DNA from 4 places in the Martinezella jaguaris genome. Region 4 is predicted to be linked to each of the others. Evidence: predicted binding sites of a transcription regulator. Region 4 holds the regulator's gene; each other region holds the start of a gene.

Region 1 (4,072 bases), 1.2 Mb from region 4:
TCAACTCATCGCCACATGCCGCGCATGCGCGCCCCAACATCGACGCGCACCTGCCGTGCCTGAACCGCCGCAGCGCTTTCCGCCCGTGCCTGCGGCCAGCCGCAGACCTCGAAGAATTGCAGCAAGGTCACCGGAATGAAGCGCGTGCGCGAAGCGAAGACATGCCGATCGCCTTGGGCATGCTGGCCATGCGTGAAGAAGCGCTGCGGGATGACGAGGTCGAGGCCGTCCTTGGCACGAGTCATGGCGACATAGAGCAGCCGCCGTTCCTCTTCGATCTCGGAGGATGATCCGACGGCGAGATCGGCCGGAATGCAGCCATCCACGGCATTGAGGACGAAGACTTTCGTCCATTCCTGGCCTTTGGCGGAATGGATGGTCGAAAGGATGAGATAATCCTCGTCGAGCAGCGGCACGCCGGCCTGGTCACTGGTGGCATCGGGCGGATCGAGCGTCAATTCGGTGAGGAAGCGCTCGCGCGAGCCGTAGCCGCCAGCGATTTGTTCGAGCTGGAGCAAGTCCGCCTGACGCGTTGCCGCATCCTCATGTGCCCGCTCCAGATGCGGTTCATACCACTGCCGCACCAGGCCGATTTCCGCTGGCCACCCGGCCTTGCCGCTCTTCAGTTCCTGCATGGTCGCTACGAAACTGGTCCAGTCTTCCCCAGAGCGGGGAGGCGCCGGAAAGTCGGCAAGCGCCGTCATCGGACTGGCCTGTTCGCCGATATGGTCGAGCACGCGCTGCGCGGTCGAGGGGCCGACGCCCGGCAGGAGCTGCATCAACCGGAAGCCGGCAACGCGGTCGAGCGGGTTCTGGGCAAAGCGAAGGGCAGCCAGCATGTCCTTGACATGGGCACTGTCGAGAAACTTCAGCCCGCCGAATTTGACGAAGGGGATGTTGCGGCGGGTAAGCTCCACCTCCAGCGGCCCGCTATGGTGCGAGGTCCGGAAAAGCACGGCCTGCTGCTTGAGCTTCGCGCCGCTCTCGCGATTTTCCAGCACCTGGTCGGCAACATAGCGCGCTTGATCGCTTTCGTCGCGCACCGTCACCAGCCGTGGCCGTTGAGCGCTTTGCCGCTCCGTGCGCAAGTTCTTCGTGAATCGTTCGGAGGCAAGATCGATCACCGCATTGGCGGCCGCCAGAATCGGCTGCGTCGAACGGTAATTGCGGTCGAGCGTGACGATGTTGGCGGCGGGAGTAAAGGAGGTCGGGAAGTCGAGGATGTTGCGCACCGTAGCCGCGCGGAATGAGTAGATCGACTGCGCATCGTCGCCGACGACAGTCAGTCCGTGGCCGTTGGGTTTCAGCGCCAGCAGGATCGACGACTGCAGCCGGTTGGTATCCTGATATTCGTCGACCAGCACATGATCGAAGCGGCCGCCAATATCTTCGGCGATCAGCGGCTCGTGCAGCATATGCGCCCAATAGAGCAGCAGATCGTCGTAATCGAGCACATTCTGCACCTGCTTGGCCTCGACATAGGCCGCGAAGAGGTCGCGCAACTGCTTGTCCCAGGCAGCGCACCAAGGGAAGAAATCGCGCAATATCTCTTCGAGCGGCGTTTCCGAATTGACGGTGCGGGAATAGATGGCAAGGCAAGTCGCCTTGGTCGGAAAGCGGCTTTCCAGCTTGGAGAAACCAAGCTCGTGACGAATGAGGTTCATCAGGTCGGCGCTGTCTTCGCGGTCATGGATCGTGAAGGCCGGGTCGAGGCCGATCTGTTCGGCGTAATCGCGCAAGAGCCGCGCACCGATGCCGTGGAATGTGCCGCTCCAGGCAAGCGCGTCGGCCATAATGCCGGCATTGGCGCCAAGTACCTCGCGGCAGATGCGCTCGACGCGCCGGCCCATCTCGGCTGCGGCGCGGCGGGAAAAAGTCATCAAAAGGATGCGGCGGGGATCGGCGCCTTTGACGATCAGGTGCGCAACGCGATGGGCCAGCGTGTTGGTCTTGCCGGAGCCGGCGCCGGCGATCACCAGCAGCGGCCCGGCGATATGGCTGCCTTCGACCGTCGTGCCGTGCTCCACCGCCAGCCGCTGCTCCGGGTTCAGCTTTTCCAGATAGGCAGCGGTCATGGTCTCTCCTGAAGGCTTCGGACGGCAGGCGGCGAACTTGGAATCGGTGACGAATCATGTTCGCAATAATATCCGAATGTTCGATGAATGTTCCGAATTGGCCGAAACTGTCAAGATCAACAGGATCTGCACAGAGATGTGACCCTCCCGTCATGAATTTGGTTCAGATTTAATGAGAGCCGGCTCGAAAAAAGCCTTTGGGGTACTTATTTACCGAATTGTGACAGATGATTTTGGGGTTTCGGTGCGCTGGGTAGGGTTCCCGAACATGAATGAGACGATCGCCACCGGATTGCGCCAACCTGAGGCGCCGGTAGCCCTGACGGATGGGCGTATCGCGCTTGTGGAGACAGACGACAGTCGTCGTTGCCTGACGATGATCGCCGGAGGTATCCGACGTGAAATCTGCCGGATCGGCGGCCGACCGACCGGACTTGCGGTCGACGGCGACAATTGTTTCTGGGTGGCGGGTGGCCCGGAAAACTCCCTTGTCCGGCTCTCTGCCGAAGGCCGCACCTTGCAAGTGATCGAAGGCGGTAAAGACGGCCCGTTTCTCTACCCGAACGACCTGGCCTTCGGTCCCGCCGGCCTGCTCTATATGACCGATTCCGGCGTCCGTGTCTCCGACCTGCTCGAAGGCTCCGACATCAATCCCGATTTCTTCCAGGCGCCCTATAACGGCCGCGTCTATCAGATCGACCCTGCAGAGGGTCGGGTGCAGCGCGTGCTGGCGACCGGCTTGCTCTATGCCAACGGCATAGCGTTCGGGCCGGACGGACTGCTTTACTACAGCGAGACATTGACCGGGAAAATCTATCGCCAGGTCGTCGGCGGCCGGCAGGAACTGTTTGCGCAGGTCATGCCGACGCCGGCTGTGAAGGCGCTGTGCGGGCCGGCCGGTATGGCCTTTGATCGCAGCGGTATGCTTTATTGCACGATTTACGGGCAAGGCGAGATCTGCATGATCGATCCCACCGGAAAGATTGCCGGCCGTATCCGCACCAATGGCGCGCGACCGGGCAATATCGCTTTCACCCTTGATGGCAAATATGCGCTTATCACCGAGCAGGAAAATGGTGCTTTGGAGAGAATAACGGCGCCGCGCCCAGGGCTGCCGTTGCACATGCCGTCCATCTGATCCGGAGGCAGATGGACATGCCCGGAAGCCGGGCATGTCCTCGTTCATATCCGTTCGCGCTTATTCGGCTGCAGGGATCTGCTTGTTGTCCTTGCCGGACTTGTCGTCCGGCTTGGCGTCGTTGGCGACCGCCTTGGCATGGCGGCGGCGCCAATCGCCGAGGAACAGCAAGATCGGAGCGGCGATGAAGACCGACGAGGCGCCAGCGACAAGTATGCCGAACACCATCGGGATCGCGAAGCTGGAGACAGCGCTGCCGCCCCAGATCGCCATCGGCACCAGCGCCAGGAAGGCGGTGGCGTTGGTATAGAGGCTTCGCGCCAGGGTCTCGTTGATCGACTTGTCGATGATGTCGCGCAGCGGCATCGACTTGTAGAGCCGCATGTTTTCACGCATACGGTCATAGACCACGACCTTGTCGTTCACCGAGTAACCGACCAGCGTCAGGATAGCGGCGATGGCCGTCAGGTTGAAATCGAGGCCGGTGATCGCGAAGAAGCCGATCGCCTTGGTGACGTCGAGTACCAGAGTGACGATGGCGCCGACCGCGAATGGCCATTCGAAACGAAACCAGATGTAGAACAGCATCGCCAGGCTGGCGATCACGACCGACAGGATGCCGGCCCAGGCAAGCTCGCCCGAAACCTTCGGACCGATGACATCCGTGCCTTCGATGGTCGCGGTTGGGTCGATCTTGATGATTTCTGCCTTGAGCTTGGTGACCGCGGCTGTCTGCGCCTCTTCGCCGCCGTCCTGGCGCTGTGCGCGGACAAGGAGGCTGCTGTTGTCGCCGAAGGACTGCAGTGCGATTTCGCCGAGGCCGAGCGTGTTCAGGCCCGCGCGGAACGTAGATAAATCG
Region 2 (4,072 bases), 2.0 Mb from region 4:
TTTCGCGCTGACCGTTCGCCTTGGCACGGACCGGAGCAGGCTTCATCCGCAATGAAATCGCGCGGCCCACCATAAGCACGGTGAGGATGCCGCCGACGGCGAGCGTGAGCGAAACGGTAAACAGCGCCAGGGCTGCAAACACGGTGATGCCCGCAAGCGCGATAAACAAGGAACGGATATTCTGCATGGTCGAGACCTCTCTACTCATGGCAATGTGGTCCTCTCTCCTTTCATCTGCAAGAGGAGCATGGCTTTTTGTTGTCTTGCCCGTTGTTATCTTGCCTGATGGCTGAAAGCGCGGCAAAACTCTATCATGAGCCGACCCGCCCCTCCCAGTTCCGTCCGCCTGCGCCGCTCGGTGCTGAGTGTCCCAGCGATCAATCGCCGTGCTCTTGAAAAGATAGCCAGCCTAGATTGCGATGCGGTCATCTTCGATCTCGAGGATTCCGTGGCGCCGGAGAAGAAGGCGGAAGCGCGGGAGAACTTGCGGACATTTTTCGCCGATCCGCCGCCAGCCGGCAAAGAAGCGGCCGGCAAAGAGCGGATCATCCGCATCAATAGCCTGTCGTCCGGTTTTGGCGCCGATGATCTGGAGTTGGTGCTGGCGCTCGAACCGGATGCCGTTCTTCTGCCCAAGATCGACGAGCCGCAGGATGTAATGACGGTTAGCGACAGGCTTGCCGAGGCGGATGCGCCGGACAGCCTGCGCATCTGGGCGATGATCGAGACGCCGCGCGGCATCTTGAACGCCGCGGCAATAGCGGAGGCCGGCCGTACGGCAGGAAGCCGGCTCGATTGTTTCGTCGTCGGTCTCAACGATTTGCGCAAGGAAACTGGTGTGTTACCGCAGCCGGGCCGCACCTACCTCGTGCCCTGGCTGATGCAGGTGGTGCTGGCTGTCAGTGCCTATGGGCTCGACGCCATCGACAGTGTCCTCAACGATTTCAAGGATATGCAGGCCCTGGATGCCGAATGTGCCGAGGGCCACGCCATGGGCTTTGTCGGCAAGATGCTGATCCATCCGAGCCAGATCGAGCTCGCCAACCGGCATTTCGGACCGGACGAGGCGGCTCTTGCCGAGGCTAAAGCCATTGTCGCCGCTTTCGCCGATCGGGCGGCGGCCGGCCTCAACGTCGTGAACCTCGGCGGGCGTATGGTCGAGCGGCTGCATCTTGTCCAGGCGGAAAGACTGGTCCATAAATCCGAGCTGATTGCAGAGCGCTCCATTGCACAACGAAAGACCGTTTCATGAAACTCTATCGCTTCCTCACCGGCCCCGACGACGCTTCCTTCTGCCACAAGGTGACCGCGGCGCTGAACAAGGGCTGGGAACTCTCGGGCTCGCCGACCTACGCCTTCAACGCCGCAACCGGCCTGATGCAGTGCGGCCAGGCAGTCGTCAAGGACGTCGCGGGCAAGGATTACGATCCGGAAATGAAGCTTTCGGAGCAGTAAGCCATCGCAATGGCTTAACCGCAAGAAAGGATAGACTGGCGATCCTGCCATCTCTTCATTCGTTGTCTCCAGGGATTCAATTTGTTTGATATAACGGATACGTTCCGAGATGCGCTCAAGTTAAAAGGTAGATGGAATAAGGCATCGTTCTCAAAGCTATTGAAGTCATTGGGAGCGAGGGTGCCAGATGGCCGCACGGATTGGGAAGAAGGGGTCGAAAACTGGGGAATGGTGTTCAACGGTGAGAAATTAATTTCTTACGTTTGCGAACCTATCCCTATTGCTTTCCTCGACAAGGAATTCTCGAAATATCTCAATCCCATTTTAGATGCATCCGGTGTCATCCATGTTGATGCGGAAGATTTAAGTGCGGAAGTCTATAGAATCGACAAGAATATTCTTGAAGAGATATTTTTGGCTATGACAGATGTTGTTGATTATAATTGCATTTGTCTTAGGGATATTTGGTACGCAACGGTCACTAGACCGGTCCGCAAAGACTAATCAAGTATATGCGGGAATGCTTCACCGATCCGTCGCTTCCTCGGCGCTGGCTTCGATGCGCTCCATGTCCTCGTCGCTGAGGCCAAAATGGTGGCCGATCTCGTGGATCAGGACATGAGTAATGATGTCGCCGAGGGTTTCTTCGTTTTCCGCCCAATAATCGATGATCGGCCGGCGATAGAGGCGGATCTTGTTGGGCATTTCCCCGGTTTGGGCGGTGAAACGCTCCGAGATGCCGCGGCCTTCGAACAGGCCGAGCAGGTCGAAGGGCGTTTCCAGCGCCATATCCTCGAACACCTCGTCGTCGGGAAAATCTTCGATGAGAATGATGAGATCGCCGGTGAGCGAGCGAAATTCATCCGGCAGGTGGCCGTAAGCCTCCATGGCCAGCGATTCAAATGTGCTGATTGAGGGCGCGTGGCGGTCCCGCCAATCCTCGCTCTGGTCAATGCGGGCCATAAATGCTCCCTTTCTTAGCTGGTCATATAGAGCCTTTGTTTCGGTTTTTCGAGAGTGGAATCAGGCAGAGGAATATTTTCTCATAAAATGGTGTTGACTCTTCCTTGGACCTCTGGAATCCATAAGAACATAACAGGAACATAATTGATCTGGAGCTAACGTCATGGCTGAGGCCGCCGTGGCGCGGGAGACGCTTTTTGCCCTGCGTGAAACCATCGCCCGACTGGAAGGCAGGCCGATACCGGCGCTGGCAGCCGTGGCGCATGAGGCGCTGGTGGCGGAGCCGGGGGCCGGTCCGGCGGATGTTGTCCAGCCGCTTGCGATTGGGATCACCGATCTCGACGAGGCGATGCAGGGCGGCGTGCCGCTCGATGCGCTGACGGAGATCCGGTCGCTGGCCTTGCGGGATGCCGGAGCGGCCAGCGGTTTCACTCTCGCTCTCGCTGCGCGGCTTAAAGCTCTTGCTGCGCGGTCTGGGGGGCAAGCCGCCGGCAAAACTGCGACCGTATCGCCGGTTCTGTGGATCGGCGATACGGTCGCGACGATGGAGGCGGGCCTACCCTATGCGATCGGGCTTCGGGATTTCGGATTGGAACCTGCCGGCTTTCTGCAGGCATCGCCGCGCAAGCTGGAAGAGGCGCTCTGGCTGGCGGAGGCGGCTCTCGTCAGTACGGCCTTTGCGGTCGTCATTCTGGAAGTGCGCGGCAATCCGGCCCGCTTTGGGCTGACCGAGAGCCGGCGGCTTGCGCTTCGGGCCAAGGCGGCGGGGCGGCCTTTGTTTCTGTTGCGTCAAGCGGGCGAGGAAGAGGCGAGCAGCGCTCTCTTCCGTCTGCTCGTCGAACCCGCGCCGGCCCAGGCGCGGTCCCTGCCGGACGGATCGCTGCTTGGCGGCAGCATCGGTCATCCGGCCTTTCGTCTCACCCTGGAAAAGAGCCGCAACCCGGCGCCCTTTTCCATAACCCTGGAGTGGAATGCCCATGACCGCCAGTTTGCCCCTGTCCTCGACACTCAGCGCCCTGCCTTTCCCGGCGAACACGCAGCGCATTCTGGCGCTAACCTTCCCGCATCTGCCGACCGACCGGATCTCGCGCAAGCGCTGGGGTCTGTCCTGGCGTTCGACAGGCAGGCTTGAAGCGCCGCCGCTCGCCTGCGCCGGCAAGCTGAACAATGCCATGCGGTTGACCGCGCTCAACGAAAGGGCCGAGACGATCGGCCTGAAGCTCAGTCAGGGTGTTGCCGAGGCAAAGGCGATCTGTCCCGCCCTTGACGTCGTGGAAGAAGATCCGGGCGCGGACCGCAAGCTGCTGGAGGCGATCGCCGATTGGTGCGATCGCTATACGCCGCTGGTAGCGATCGACGGCAAGGACGGGCTCTTTCTCGATATTACCGGTTGCGCCCATCTCTTCGGCGGTGAAGAAGCGCTGCTCGAGGATATCCTGATCCGGATTTCCCGTCTTGGGCTCGATGTCCGCGGCGCCATCTCCTCCGCGCCAGGCCTGTCCTGGGCGGTTGCCCGCTTCGACGAGAGTCGCGCCATTCCTCCGGAGGCCATGGAGGAGGCGCTGGCCCCACTGCCGGTCGCCTCGCTCAGGCTTGGCGAGGAAACCGTTGCGGCCTTGCAGAAGCTGGGATTGAAGCAGGCGGGCGATCTGCT
Region 3 (4,072 bases), 310 kb from region 4:
GCCTTGCCGGCGATCTCGTCGCGCTCGGCGCTGTCCAGGGCGCGCTCGATGTAAATCTCCATTTCCTCGCGCGGGATTTCATCGGCTTCCGGCACGGGATTGGCGATCAGCATGCCGCCGTCGATCCCGAGCTGTTCACGCGTTGTCTGGAAGTTGGCGATCGCGGCCGGGCTATTCAGCGTGAGCGGGCTCGGCAGGCCGGAAGAACGCGACCAGAAGGCGGGGAATTCGGCGCTGTCATAGGTGACGACAGGGACGCCGCGGGTTTCCAGCACTTCGAGTGTTTTCGGGATATCGAGGATGGCCTTGGCGCCGGCGCAAACGACGATGACGTCGGTGCGGGCGAGCTCTTCCAGGTCGGCCGAGATATCGAAGCTTTCCTCAGCGCCGCGATGTACGCCGCCAATGCCGCCGGTCGCGAAGACCTTGATGCCGGCCCGCGCCGCGGCAATCATCGTTGCGGCAACGGTGGTGGCGCCTGTGCGGCGCTCGGCAATCGCGAAGGCGAGATCGGCGCGCGACACCTTCATCGCGCCGCTGGTCTTGGCAAGCGCTTCCAGCTCTGCCGGCTCCAGGCCAATATGCAGCACGCCGTGAATGACGGCGATCGTCGCCGGAACGGCGCCTTCCTGCCGGATGATCGCCTCGACGCTGCGTGCCATCTCGATATTGCCTGGATAGGGCATGCCGTGGGTTATGATGGTCGATTCCAGCGCCACCAACGGCGCGCCGCGCAGCTTGGCGGCAGCAACCTCCTTCGAATAGGAGATCGGCAGCGAGGGTGAAATGGGCTTGGTCATGGTTGAGTCCAGTTGGCTGAGATGGGAAATGCGTAATACGCGCGCTTCAAGATAGAATAGCGGCTTCGGGAACAAGAGCCAGCGTTGCCTTCAGAAGCTCGGGCGAAAGATTTTCCGCGGTGGCGAAAGGTGACTGCACGGTGATCGCCGCCGCCGCCGCTCCATAGCGCACGGCTTCGCCGAGATCGTGGCCGGCAAGCAGTGCGGCAAGAACACCGGCGGCGAGCGAGTCGCCTGCCCCGGTAACATCGGCCACCTCATCGACGATGGGGGGCTGCAGGCTGATCGCGTTATCGCCGGAGAAGGCGATCAACTCGCGCTTTCCGCGGGTGATCACACCACCTTTGAGGCCGAGTGAGCGCAATCCCGCAACCCAATGGCGCGGGTCGTCGGGGCGGCTTTCGGTCAATGCCACGGCTTCCGCTTCGTTCAGAAAAAGATGGTCGATACCGGCAAGGCTTGGTTTCAGGCGCACCACCTTGGCCGGCGAAATTGCGATCGCGGCCAACGGCTTGCCGCAATCGGCGGCACGCGTTGCGATAGCCGCCAGCGTTTCGGCCGGAAGGTTGGCATCGCAGAGGATCAGGTCGGTAGCCGCGAAGGCGTCGCGAATAGCGCGGATTGCCAGCCGGCGCGGCACAAACAGTTTGTAGAGCTCCATATCGGCAAGCGCGATCACCAAATTGCCGTCGTGTTCCAGGATTGCGGTATAGCTCGGCGTCTTGCGATCGAGGAAAACGAAGGGCTTGTCATCGACCCCGGCATTGCGCGCGGCGTCCGCCACCATCTCGCCGGCTGCGTCGCCGCCGCGCGGCGAGATCAGCCGCACATCGAAGCCGAGGCGAGCCAGATTGCGCGCCGCGTTGAAGCCGCCGCCGCCCGGCTCTTCAAACCATGCGCCCGGGTTGCTGGCCCCCGGCGCCGTCTCGCCGAAGATGCGGCCGCGCCGATCGATATGGGCACCACCCAGCACCAGAATCTTCTTCGCCATATCGATCTCCTCAGCGGTCCCAAAGGCGAATCGAGCCGGCTGATTTTTCGCGCAAAAAGCCGGGCGAGGGCATGTAAGTCCTTGCTATGAAAGAAGAAAACAAATGTAGAACGGAATTCATTTTACCTTTTTCTTTCAATCGCTTGTTGTGCTCTTGCGGCATGAGAACAAATGGAGTACACAATTCTCATCAGCGGCGACATTGCTTGAGCGGCTTCAATAACCTAAAGGTGGATCGGATGTCTCAGAATTCTTTGCGGCTTGTAGAGGACAAATCGGTGGATAAAAGCAAGGCACTTGAAGCGGCACTCTCTCAAATTGAGCGGTCGTTCGGCAAGGGCTCGATCATGAAGCTCGGTTCGAACGAGAATGTGGTCGAAATCGAAACAGTTTCCACCGGCTCCCTGAGCCTCGATATCGCCCTCGGCATTGGTGGCTTGCCGAAGGGGCGTATCATCGAGATCTACGGACCGGAAAGCTCTGGTAAAACAACGCTGGCGCTGCAGACGATCGCAGAATCTCAGAAGAAGGGTGGCATTTGCGCCTTCGTCGACGCCGAACACGCGCTTGATCCGGTCTATGCCCGCAAGCTCGGCGTCGACCTGCAGAACCTTCTGATTTCGCAGCCGGACACCGGCGAACAGGCGCTTGAAATTACCGATACGCTGGTGCGCTCCGGCGCCATCGATGTTCTCGTCGTCGATTCCGTTGCGGCTCTGACGCCGCGCGCCGAAATCGAAGGCGAAATGGGCGACAGCCTGCCGGGCTTGCAGGCGCGTCTGATGAGCCAGGCGTTGCGCAAGCTGACCGCTTCGATCTCGAAGTCCAATTGCATGGTGATCTTCATCAACCAGATCCGCATGAAGATCGGCGTCATGTTCGGTTCGCCGGAAACGACGACCGGCGGTAACGCGCTGAAATTCTACGCCTCCGTTCGTCTCGACATCCGCCGTATCGGGGCGGTCAAGGAGCGCGAAGAGGTGGTCGGCAACCAGACGCGCGTGAAGGTCGTCAAGAACAAGATGGCGCCCCCCTTCAAGCAGGTCGAGTTCGACATCATGTATGGCGAAGGCGTTTCCAAGACCGGCGAATTGGTCGATCTGGGTGTCAAGGCTGGGATCGTCGAGAAGTCCGGTGCCTGGTTCTCCTATAACAGCCAGCGTCTGGGTCAGGGTCGCGAGAATGCAAAGCTCTTCCTGCGCGACAATCCGGATCTCGCCCGCGAGATCGAACTGTCGCTGCGCCAGAATGCTGGCCTGATCGCCGATCGCTTCCTGCAGAATGGCGGACCTGACGCTGATGACGGCGACGCCGCGGACGCGTAATTTCCGCGATCGAGCCAAGGACTAACCAAGACTAAAATTCGAAACCGGCCGTATTGTCTAAGGGATGTACGGCCGGTTTTGTTTGTGCGGCTGGACAGGGCCGGGAGCGGACGATAAAAGCCACTGGATTTACTAAATATTGCCAGAGCGTGATCCCCAAAGTGCGAAGCGGTTTTTGCATAAGATCAAGCTAAACGAAGGAACATGAGCGAGACGAAATCTCGCTTGAGGCAAGGACTGAAGGGCCCAATATGAGCGGTGTGAATGAAATCCGGTCGACCTTTCTCGACTATTTTAAGAAAAACGGCCACGAGATCGTGCCGTCGAGCCCGCTTGTGCCGCGCAACGACCCGACGCTGATGTTCACCAATGCCGGCATGGTGCAGTTCAAGAACGTCTTCACCGGTCTGGAGCAGCGCGCTTACAAGACTGCGTCGACGGCGCAGAAATGCGTGCGTGCCGGCGGCAAGCATAACGACCTCGACAATGTCGGTTACACCGCCCGTCACCACACCTTCTTCGAGATGCTCGGCAATTTCTCGTTCGGCGACTATTTCAAGGAGCGCGCCATCGAGCTTGCCTGGAACCTGATCACCAAGGAATTCGGCCTCGACGCCAAGCGCCTGCTGGTGACGGTCTACCATACGGACGACGCAGCCTATGATCTCTGGAAGAAGATCGCCGGTCTTTCGGACGACAAGATCATCCGTATCGCCACCAGCGATAATTTCTGGGCGATGGGCGACACCGGTCCCTGCGGCCCATGCTCCGAAATCTTCTATGATCATGGCGACCATATCTGGGGCGGCCCTCCCGGCTCGCCGGAAGAGGATGGCGATCGCTTCATCGAGATCTGGAATCTCGTTTTCATGCAGTTCGAGCAGATCACCAAGGAACAGCGGGTCGACCTGCCGCGCCCGTCGATCGATACCGGCATGGGTCTCGAACGTGTTGCC
Region 4 (4,072 bases):
GGAATCTATCTCATTGTTCTTCCCAAGCTGTTAGTTGCCGTCGGGCAAACGGCCGAGGCTTTCGCAAAAGGACATTGGCCCAACGACAACAAGAACAGCGCGCGCATGGTGCTGGCCGTTCGGGGCGCGCGGGCGCTTGTCATCGTTGCGGCGGTCGCGTGGATCATATTCATCTGGCAATACAATCCCAACATTCTCGCACGAGAAAATCCGACGGTTGACGCCACGGTCCGCGGTGCGTTGAAGAGCATCGTCATTCTGATTCTAGCCGATCTTTGCTGGCAATTATCGAAGGCTTTCATTGATGCAAGAATGGGTGACGCCAACAACGCCGCATCGTCGCCATCCGCGGAAGCGGCGCGCGCAAGCCGCCTGCGCACCCTGCTACCAATTTTCCGCAACGCGCTTGCGGCCGTCGTCATTGCCGCTGCCGTCCTTACCGTGCTCGCGGAAATGGGCGTACAGATCGGACCGCTGATCGCGGGAGCCGGAATATTCGGCGTGGCGGTAGGCTTCGGCTCGCAAACGCTCGTCAAGGATATTGTCAGCGGTATTTTCTACCTCATGGACGATGCTTTCCGCGTCGGAGAGTACATTCAAAGCGGGAGCTATATGGGAACGGTGGAATCCTTCAGCCTCCGCTCCGTCAGGCTTCGGCATCATCGCGGCCCCGTGTTTACGGTTCCTTTCGGTGAACTCGGCGCGGTTCAGAATATGAGTCGCGACTGGGCGACCGACAAATTCTTGCTGCGGTTTCCCTTCAACACCGATGTCGCCAAGGCGAAAAGAATCATCGAACAGATCGGCGAGCAAATGAAGGCGGATCCGGAAATCGGACCGCAGATCCTTGAGACACTGCAGATGAAGGGGGTCGAGCAGATCGGCGACTTCGGTGTCGAACTCAGCTTTGCCTTTACCGCTCTCCCAGGCCGGCAGACCTACATTCGACGGCAGGCCTATACCATGATCCGCGACGCTTTTATGGAAAATGGCATCGAATTCGCTCAGCCGGGCGTGCACGCGAGCGGAGAAGAGAAATCCGACGCCGCTTTGATGCTGCAAAAGAAGTGGGGTGAACATTTGGCGGGATCGCCATCGCCGCGAACATGAAACGTGTGCGCCGCCGGTCACCGACAGGAGGAGGTCGGGGACTCGGCCTTGACGGAGAAATGCGCGCCAACGACGGTTGCCGTCACTTGTAACCTTCTTTTGCCCGCGTCGTTGACGCAATGACAGCCGCAAGCGCCTGATACCGGATGACATTGGATTTGAAGGAGACCAAACGTGCTGAGCGACCAGCTAACATCCAATGCTGCACACGTCATTCAGATAGCTTTGACGCCGGTCTTTCTGCTTGCAGGCACCGCCGGGTGCCTCAATGTCTTCTCGGCCCGGCTCGCTCGTGTCTCAGATCGGGTCAACAACCTTTTCGAGCGGGTGACTTCAGACGATCCGGATGAAGCACGGCTGCTGCAGCTCTATTATCTGCGACGGCGAACTTTGGCGCTCGAGGTTGCCGTCCTCCTCGGCACGCTATCGGGCGTGTGCACATGCCTAGCAACGCTCGGCCTCATGAGCGGAGCGATTCGCCAGCAGTTTCGCGAACAGATGCTGCTTTGGTTCTTCGGCCTTGCCGTCGTCGCGCTCATGGGCGCTTTTGCGGCCTTTCTCTTCGAGATGTTCCTGGCCGGGCGCAGCATGCTGAAGCAGATAGCCAACGACCGCGCCTTGCTCGAGCGCCGGCGCGAGGGATTGTGAAACATATCTGAAATCCGCCCAGCCTGTTGAATTCGCGCCCGATCTCGTCACGGAAGTACCGATTCCCGCAGTCGCGTCACTCTTAGATTCGGCCCCCTTAGCTTGATCCACCGCCTGCAATTCCGTCATTCGGAGAACATCGTCCTCCAAAGAGCTTATTACGCAAATAGCGTGGCTTTTCATCGCCTTGGAAACACGTGGCTTTCAATCGGAAAAATTCCTTCCATTTCAGATTCCGCTTATATTTCCGATTGTTAGCACACGGATACCCTGAAAAACCGTCGGGCTGGGACCGGTTATGTTCTTATTTCTTTGATGCGGTTACAAAATATTCACCAAAATTTAAGGGCTTGCGGAACACATATGGAACATATAGTGTCCGTTCTGGATTTGTTTCACGACGCTTTTCTCAATTTTGGGGTCCGAAGACGATGTTGACACGCAAGCAGCAGGAACTGCTTCTCTTCATTCACGAACGAATGAAGGAGTCCGGTGTCCCGCCATCTTTCGATGAGATGAAGGATGCGTTGGACCTCGCGTCCAAATCCGGCATTCACCGTCTCATCACTGCTCTGGAAGAGCGTGGCTTCATACGCCGTCTGCCGAACCGGGCTCGCGCGCTGGAGGTCATCAAGCTGCCGGAGGCTTATAGTCCCAGCCTGCAGCCACGCCGCGGCTTTTCGCCGAGCGTCATCGAGGGCAGCCTTGGCAAGCCGCAGCTGGTACCGCCGCCGGCTCCTGCCAGGCCGGTGAATGACGAAAACAACAGTTCCGTTTCCGTACCGGTCATGGGCCGCATTGCTGCCGGTGTACCGATCTCAGCGATCCAGAACAATACCCACGACATCACCGTTCCAGCCGATATGCTTGGCTCGGGCGAACATTATGCGCTTGAAGTCAAAGGCGATTCGATGATCGACGCCGGCATCTTTGACGGCGATACGGTGATTATCCGCAACGCTACGACCGCCAACCCCGGCGATATCGTCGTCGCTCTCGTCGATGATGAAGAGGCAACATTGAAGCGCTTCCGCCGCAAGGGTGCGTCGATCGCGCTTGAAGCGGCTAACCCGGCTTACGAGACCCGCATCTTCGGACCGGATCGCGTCAAAGTGCAGGGCAAGCTCGTCGGCCTCATTCGCCGTTATCACTGACCGGAGACATCGGTGCGATCGGCGCTCCAAAGGTGCCCGATCGCCAATCATAGGCGCGATGCAAATTCCATGGCCGCGTCAAAGTTTGAAACGCGGTTGTTGTTGCCGGTTTGTCGGCGCTGAGGTCCATTTCAATGGAGCCTGTCCGGCGTAGCGTAGCGCCCGTAAAAAGCACTGCGCCGGAGCGGCAGCGATCGAGACGCAGCCGGATGGGAGTCACGACGATATTGGCGGTGTCGCAGGCCGGAGCGAGATAGGCAGCGTTTTCGATGGCGACGAGCATGTCGCCATTATCCAGTATCGCCACGCACCACGCCCCCTTCTGGCAGGCGAAGCCGCCTTCGCCGGTATTGTCCAGCGCCGCATCCATCGCCTTTCGCACGGCAGTCTGCTCGTCGGAACTGAGGCGGCGATGAGCGTCCGATTTGCTGATCTTGGGTAGCTGATTGTCCGGCGGAAGTATCGTCGGCGGATGCTGCTCGGTCATCGCCAGCGCTCGTTGCCACTGCTCGAAGATGAAATCGGGCGGCTTTTCGCGATTGGTCGTCAACGCACCATTCCGCAGCAAGGCGACCAACGTGCCGTCTTCGGAAATTATCAGGTCAGGCTTTCGGACATCAGGGCTGAGTGCGACAATTGCGACCGAACCGATGATCAGAAGCGCACCTGCATGTCGCAGCCACGTCCTCAGCAACGTCATCAGTAAGAAACCGACGATAATCGTTGGGAACAACCAGACTGGCAGTCGCCCGAAGGGAATATTGCCGCCCCAGGCCGCCACCGTTTTGGCAATGACGATGACGATATCAAGTCCCGTGCCGGTGACCTGCCAAAAGGGGGCATCAACACCGAATGGCATCAGCAGCGTCGCCGCCATGCCAAACGGCATCACGATGAAGGAAACGACCGGCATGGCAGCCAAATTGGCGACAAGACCATATGTCGCCAAGCGGTGAAAATGCTCTATCGAGAAGATCGCCGTCGACGCGCCGCCGATAAAGGAGGTCGACAATATGCCGCCGAAGAATCGTGAGACGAAGAGCAGCGGACGCATGATCTGGAAGCGGGAGAGTATGCTTTCCCGATGCCGTCTCCTAGTCCAGAGCGTATAGCCTGACACCAATGCCAGGGTCGCTGCGTAGGACATCTGGAAACTTGGT

The links. The regulator LexA, encoded in region 4, represses DNA repair genes until DNA is damaged. The targets are predictions, from matches to a motif close to TGTTCNNNNTGTGTTCNG.
Region 1: a site for LexA is predicted at 2,153-2,170, ahead of CCGE525_RS03985 (ATP-dependent helicase). Genes of this name have one in related genera too.
Region 2: a site for LexA is predicted at 2,542-2,559, ahead of CCGE525_RS39055 (ImuA family protein). Genes of this name have one in related genera too.
Region 3: a site for LexA is predicted at 1,887-1,904, ahead of recA (recombinase RecA). Genes of this name have one in related genera too.

Annotation. Positions count from the first base shown of each region.
Region 1 covers NZ_CP032694.1:812,890-816,961, forward strand. The annotation lists gene CCGE525_RS03985 (ATP-dependent helicase) at 6-2,075, opposite strand; gene CCGE525_RS03990 (SMP-30/gluconolactonase/LRE family protein) at 2,344-3,213, shown strand; gene secD (protein translocase subunit SecD) at 3,274-4,072, opposite strand, start outside.
Region 2 covers NZ_CP032694.1:4,525,665-4,529,736, reverse strand. The annotation lists gene CCGE525_RS21965 (hypothetical protein) at 1-187, opposite strand, end outside; gene CCGE525_RS21960 (HpcH/HpaI aldolase/citrate lyase family protein) at 314-1,252, shown strand; gene CCGE525_RS21955 (DUF1737 domain-containing protein) at 1,249-1,455, shown strand; gene CCGE525_RS21950 (hypothetical protein) at 1,537-1,959, shown strand; gene CCGE525_RS21945 (metallopeptidase family protein) at 1,981-2,418, opposite strand; gene CCGE525_RS39055 (ImuA family protein) at 2,582-3,550, shown strand; gene CCGE525_RS21940 (Y-family DNA polymerase) at 3,591-4,072, shown strand, end outside.
Region 3 covers NZ_CP032694.1:2,304,618-2,308,689, reverse strand. The annotation lists gene CCGE525_RS11335 (pseudouridine-5'-phosphate glycosidase) at 1-800, opposite strand, end outside; gene CCGE525_RS11330 (carbohydrate kinase family protein) at 847-1,791, opposite strand; gene recA (recombinase RecA) at 2,031-3,116, shown strand; gene alaS (alanine--tRNA ligase) at 3,368-4,072, shown strand, end outside.
Region 4 covers NZ_CP032694.1:1,998,672-2,002,743, reverse strand. The annotation lists gene CCGE525_RS09850 (mechanosensitive ion channel family protein) at 1-1,110, shown strand, start outside; gene CCGE525_RS09845 (DUF2721 domain-containing protein) at 1,285-1,758, shown strand; gene lexA (transcriptional repressor LexA) at 2,190-2,912, shown strand; gene CCGE525_RS09835 (ComEC/Rec2 family competence protein) at 2,893-4,072, opposite strand, start outside.